One region of the Psychrobacter sp. ASPA161_6 genome, then DNA from elsewhere that is predicted to be linked to it. Evidence: predicted binding sites of a transcription regulator. Region 1 holds the regulator's gene; the other holds the start of a gene.
What was found. Region 1 encodes PhoB, which activates phosphate uptake and scavenging genes when phosphate is short. Its sites were predicted from a motif close to TGTCATNAANCTGTCATAA; they were not measured.

Region 1 (3,432 bases):
ATCGCCGTTGAACCCAAATAAAAGCGTCCAAGCTCATCGCCTTTCTCAAAGCTCATGTCGTGATCTGCTTCTTGGATGTCTTCAGTGCGGCTGATTTTACCGGTGGCGACGGTTTCGATGCCAGCGACAATCATAGCGCCGACCATTACCACGGCAGCTTTGCCGTATTCTGTATCAAATAAACAGACCAAACGCTCATTACGAGCAAATAAATCAGGCACGTTCTCGGCCGTGGTATTATTGACAGAGAACAGTGTACCTGGCACATAGCGGGTCTTAGTTAATGTACCCGAAAATGGCATATGCACACGGTGGTAATTACTGGGCGCGAGATAAACAGTCGCAAAGCTACCATCAGCGAAGTAGCTACCATCTTCGCTGTCAGCAAGTAATTGGCCAACATCATAATGACGACCTTTTGCTTGGAGTAGTTTATGATCTTCAATTTGACCTAGCTGCGAGATGATACCATCAGCAGGACTGACAATACCGTTGGCGCTGCTGTCGATAGTACGTGCATTTTCTTTGAGCTCACGGGTAAAAAAGTCATTAAAGCTCTCATAAGCATTAAAGCTCTGACGCTCATACTCACCTAAGCTGACGCCGTAAGCTTTGGCAAAGCCACGAATAAAGGCACGTTTGACGTACGGATGACGGCTGGCGGCTAGACGCCCAGCGACTTTACTCAGCTGCTGCTGCGGGACAAGCTGTTGTAAGGTGGTAAATACATTCATAATAAGGCTACCAAAATAGGATTGGAAATGAGAATAAAAATTAGGCAAGTTAATGGCTGTATTTTATCATGGACAGCACATTATTGTCTGAGCATAATCTGTTAAGGAATCAGTAAATGAAAGCACTTATACAACGGGTGGGCCATGCCAGCGTCGTCGTCGATCAGCATTGTATTGGCAAAATCGATCATGGGATATTGGCATATATTGGCTTGGGGCATGAAGATAGCCTGCAAACTGCCCAACGCATGATCGACAAAATCTTGACCTATCGTATTTTTGAAAATGATGAAGATCCTGCCAAGGTCGGCAAACTGGATAAAAATGTGCAACAGGTCTGTGGCGGACTGTTGTTGGTGTCGCAATTTACTTTGATGGCAAAAACAGATAAGGGTCGTCGCCCTGACTTTGGTGGTGCGATGGCACCTGATGCTGCTCAAGTGCTGTTTGCACAACTGGTTGATTATGCCAACACTCAGCATCACAATGTTGCCACTGGTCAGTTTGGCGCTGATATGCAAGTTGCCAGCGTCAATGATGGGCCATTAAACTTTTTATTAGAAGTATAAAAATTATCTGTCATCAAGCTGTCATAATTAGTCCGTTTAATAAGTAGAAACGGGCGAGTGTTTATCGCCTCTTTCTGTATTTTAATTTTTTGAATGCTAACTTTTTGAACGCTGATATTTTGACTATAATAATAAGGTTGCCGTATGTACAATGAGCAAATTTTGATCGTCGAGGATGAGCCTGCGATTCGTGAAATGATTGTGATGACGTTAGAGATGGCTGGATTTGATAGCTTGCAGGCTGCGGACGCATCAGAGGCACATCAGCAAGTGGTCGATCACCGTCCGTCGCTCATATTATTGGATTGGATGCTGACCGGCGAAAAAAGCGGTATTGATTTTTGTCGTATGCTCAAAAACGACGATTTGCTCGCTGAGATACCGGTTATTATGCTAACGGCCAAAAGTGAGGAAGACAGTAAGGTTCATGGTCTTGATGCAGGTGCTGATGACTATATGACCAAGCCTTTTTCGACACGGGAATTAATCTCAAGAATCAAGGCAGTGCTACGTCGTAGTAGTACATTGAGCGCCGATAAGCCTATCGAAATCGGCAAGCTTAGCTTAGATCCCAAAAGCCAGCGTGTAACGGCGGCAGGTCAGCTCATTGATATCGGCCCGACAGAGTATCGGTTGTTGGCATTTTTTATGAGTCATCCAGAGCGTGCGTATACACGGACACAGCTGTTAGATCAGGTTTGGGGCGGCAATGTCTATATTGAAGATCGAACGATTGATGTGCATATTCGGCGTTTACGTAAATTACTACAGCCTTATGACTGTGCTACGCTGATACAAACGGTGCGCGGTACTGGGTATCGGTTTTCCAGCTTGATTGAATCCAATTAAACCAAGACAGAACAAGTCGTGGCAAGCGTAAAACAACGCAGAAGACAGTAGTAAGGATAACGATGACGATAATGCCGATAAAAAATGAGCAACAGGGTGAGCAAGAGCAGGTTGCCCAGCACAATACAACGGATCAACTCAAAAAAATCCGCAGTGCCTTACTAGCACTACGGGATGCGGTCATTTTGCTCAATGATGATGATGGTTTGGAATGGTGGAATCAGGCAGCGGAAGATTTATTGTTATTGCAGTCAAGCAACAAAGGTCAAAGCATTTTTGACTTTATCACCGTGCCTGAATTTCGCCAGTATTATCAGGCTATCACGCCACCGAGCGATGGTGTGCACATGGTGTCATGGCGAGATCCTAAACGTTATCTAAAGTGTGAACTGACGCCTTTCGGTGATGAAAAACTATTGATAATTTATGATGTGACCCGCTTGCAGCATTTAGAGCAAATGCGCCGTGATTTTGTGGCCAATGTCTCGCATGAGCTGCGTACGCCATTGACCGTACTGATGGGCTATCTAGAAAATTTCTCCGATCAAGAGGATATGCCCCCGCAGTGGCGGCGTGGCTTTGAGCTAATGACTCAGCAGACTGCCCGTATGAATCGAATTGTGAATGACTTATTGCTGTTGTCTCGCATCGAAATAGAAGAGACGCATGAGCTAAATGATATCGATATGACCAAGTTACTGACGCATATCTATGATGATGCGCAGGCGTATAACCAAGAATACGGTCATACTATTCATTTGCAGATAGACACTTACGATGGACTGTATGGCTCAGAGATGTACTTAACAAGCGCCTTATCCAATTTGGTGATTAATGCTATCAAATATACGCCAAAGGGTGGCAACATCGCTATCAGCTGGACAAAAACATCGGAAGGCTGCCGCTTTGCCGTCGAAGATGATGGTCTCGGTATTGCGCCCCAACATATCGAGCGCTTGACGGAACGCTTCTATCGCATCGATAGCGGACGCAGCCGTGCTACGGGTGGTACGGGCTTAGGGTTGGCAATTGTAAAACATGTCTTATATCAACATGAGGCGCAACTGACCATAGAGTCGGTAGAAGGCAAAGGCTCGACCTTTAGTGCGGTATTTCCAAGCGCTTATGTACGTTCTGCCCATGCCCCTTAATCTTTTTGCAAAAGTGGGTAGGGGTTCACCGCGCTGCCATTGATATAAATACCATAATGAACATGGGTTGGTGTTCCTTTAGCATTACCGCTGTCGCCAACATAGCCAATGATATCACCAGCATTGACC
Region 2 (3,432 bases), on a different contig from region 1:
CCCTAAAATAACACCACCAACCACACCAGCTTTGGTATACGGCAAAATAATCTTGAACATGACTTCCCAAGTCGTCGCGCCCATGCCATAGGCTGATTCTTTTAATAAGTCTGGCACGACGGAAAAAACATCGCGCATGGTGGCAGCGATAAAGGGAATAATCATGATGGCAAGCACCAAGGAAGCGGTAAACATCCCTAGTCCCATCGGTGCGCCTTCAAACAGCTTACCAATAATCGGTAAAGGCCCGACGTGTTCAATAAACCATGGCTGGATGTGATCGCCAAAAAACGGCGCGAAGACGAACAAGCCCCACATACCATAAATGATAGAGGGGATACCAGCCAATAGCTCAATGGCGATACCAAGCGGTTTTTTTAGAAAAGCAGGACACATTTCGGTCAAAAATATGGCAATGCCAAAGCTCACTGGCACGGCTATCAGAATGGCGATAAAGGAGGTCACTAAGGTGCCATAGATGGGTGCAAGTGCGCCGTATTCATTGGCGACCGTATCCCAGTTATTGCTGGTATAAAAACCTAGACCAAACTCTTGAATACTTGGCCAAGCCCCGACAATTAACGACACTAAAATACCACCTAGAGACATCAATACCAGTATGGCAAATGCTTTGGTGGAGTTAACGAATAAAGCATCGTAACGTTTTTGTTTAGCCAGTTGGGACCTTAAGTCTGTCATAAGTGTCTCAGCATTCAATAGAATAAGATTAAAAAATGAGCGTGTTTATCAAGTTTTATCACAACAAACTCAGCAGATATGAGTATCAGAAGCTATAAATATCATTGGCTTTGCGATTAAATTCGCTGTGATAAAACCTTTCAAACAACTACCGGAGAATAGTTGTTTGAAAGGGTAATTCGATCGTTATTAAATAATGACTATCGAATTACTGAGCAGGTTTATAGACAGGCTGTCCATCGCTACCTTTTACGTCGTTCCATTTTGCTTTGAACAAGGCCACTGCCGTGTCAGAGAATGGTACGTAGTCTAGTGCCATAGCGTCATCATCACCTTGGCTATAAGCCCAGTCAAAGAAGTTCAACACGCCAGCGACTTGCTGAGGATTCTCTGGTTGCTTATGGACTAAGATAAAGGTGGCAGCAGCGATAGGCCATGCTTGGTCAGTCTCAGAGTTGGTGATGACTTTATAAAAGCCTTCTTGTTGTGACCAATCAATATCACCTGCCGCAGCAAAGGTCTCAGCTGATGGTTGCACGATGTTGCCAGCTGCATTTTTCAATGCTGTATGTGACATCTTGTTTTGCTTAGCGTAAGCATACTCAACATAGCCGATAGAGTTTTTCATACGGTTAACGTAACTTGAAACCCCTTCATTACCTTTACCGCCTGCACCAGTCGCAGAGGTCGGCCATTTGACTGTTTTATCAACACCAACCGTGTCTTTCCAATCTGGTGATACTTTGGCCAGATAGTCCGTAAAGTTAAAAGTCGTACCTGAACCATCTGAGCGGAATACCGTCGTGATTGCCGCGTCTGGCAAGGTCAAATCTGGGTTCATGGCTTTGATAGCTGGGTCATTCCATTTACTGATTTTACCCAAATAAATATCTGCTAAGGTTGTACCGTCTAGCTTCAATGCGCCCGGCTCTATACCGTCGATGTTAACGATTGGCACGACGCCACCGATAACTGTCGGAAACTGAATAAGGCCAGACTCTTCAAGCTCTTCAGGCGTCATCGGTGCATCAGAGGCACCAAAATCAACGGTTTTTGACTGAATTTGTTTGATACCACCAGATGAGCCAATCGATTGATAGTTGACTTGGCCACCAGTTGCCCCATTGTAGTCATAAGACCATTTGGCATAGATAGGCTGCGGGAATGACGCACCTGCACCCGTGATATTCATGGCGATATTTTCAGCAGATTTAAAACCTGTGGTAGCAGAAGAGGCTGTTTGAGAGGTTGACTCAGCCGTGGTAACAGCGCTACTGCTAGTATCAGCAGTGGGCTCTGCCGGGTCGGTTGATTTATTACATGCCGTGAGCATTAATGTACAACTAACGGCTACTGCTAATAACGAATAACGCATGTAGGACTCCTGAAGTTTAACAACGATATGAAAAAGCATTGTTTGTGATATGCGTGCTATCTTGCCAAATCTTTATGACAGTTTGATGACAGTTGTCACAATCTTTCATTCGCTTTACATAATATTCAGGCAGCACTGCTATATTTTCAATAAATACAAATGATATCAATAATTTATAGATAACAACCTGATACAACCATACTCATAGAAAGCATCAGACGCCATCTTAAGTTGTTATATGATTAGCCAAATACTATTAGCCGTTGGTGCAGAATTTTGTTAGTATGAATAAGATTCACAACACTGACAGACTCGGGGTGCGGTGTATTAAAGATTGGCTTTATTAAATTCGCTTTATTAAAGTAACCGCCTTTTAATACATTCGCTGAGAGATCACCCGCCGAACCTGATGCGGTTAGTACCGACGCAGGGAAGTCTTAAGCCTATGTTATACAAGTACAAAGGGCGTGCAGAAATGCCTTTTTATTATCGCCAACCTCTACCAGTATTTTTTGTGCTGATGGATAGCGTTAATAATCAGTTCCGTCCCTCAATCAGCGAAAGATCACTGACTACGTTTAGGTTTGATAGCGCTAGCAGGTTTTTTTACGATTGAATTTGTCCGTATCATGTATGCTTACCCCCGCAGATTCTGGCGGTGTTGCCTATACTATTAGACCAACACGCTAGGACAGCATATGACTATTTCAGACATTACCTCGAACACAAAAGCTGCTCAAACTCATATCCCAGCCGATGCTTCGCTCAATGCGACTGCCAGCAAAGCGGATAAAAAAGCAGATGCCCTAAAAACCCCTGCCCATCGCCATCAAACAGACGCGCGCTTTGAAGAAGATGCCCGCGACTTACACCGTATTTTGCCCGCCTCTCGTAAAATTTATATCGAAGGCTCAAGACCCGATATTCAAGTACCGATGCGCGAAATAACGCTTGATCCTACCCCTGTGCAAGGCGTTTCTGAGAACGAATGGGAACAGAACCCACCGTTTTATGTCTATGACACCTCAGGTGTTTATACTGACCCCAATGCCACCATTGACCTCACCAAAGGTCTGCCAAAACTACGTGAAGGCTGGATAAACGAGCGCGGAGATACCGAGCAGTTAACAGGTCTATCAAGTCAGTATGGACAAACGCGCGCGCGTGATATCAGCACTGCCAACTTACGATTTGCTCACATTGATAAACCGCGCCGTGCCAAAGATGTTGATGGTAAAACAGGCAATGTCACCCAAATGTACTACGCACGTCGCGGCATTATTACGCCTGAAATGGAATATATCGCCATTCGCGAAACCCAAAAGCAGCATGACTTGACGGACATACGCCAACATGAC

Region 2: pstS (phosphate ABC transporter substrate-binding protein PstS) is a predicted target of PhoB. The motif match lies at 2,147-2,165, and genes of this name have one in related genera.

The regions. Positions count from the first base shown of each region.
Region 1 covers NZ_JBEFNJ010000001.1:51,594-55,025, forward strand. The annotation lists gene asd (archaetidylserine decarboxylase) at 1-734, opposite strand, end outside; gene dtd (D-aminoacyl-tRNA deacylase) at 851-1,303, shown strand; gene phoB (phosphate regulon transcriptional regulator PhoB) at 1,448-2,152, shown strand; gene phoR (phosphate regulon sensor histidine kinase PhoR) at 2,215-3,303, shown strand; gene ACTQ9T_RS00245 (M23 family metallopeptidase) at 3,300-3,432, opposite strand, start outside.
Region 2 covers NZ_JBEFNJ010000002.1:220,222-223,653, reverse strand. The annotation lists gene pstC (phosphate ABC transporter permease subunit PstC) at 1-699, opposite strand, end outside; gene pstS (phosphate ABC transporter substrate-binding protein PstS) at 908-2,074, opposite strand; TPP riboswitch at 2,378-2,524, shown strand; gene thiC (phosphomethylpyrimidine synthase ThiC) at 2,773-3,432, shown strand, end outside.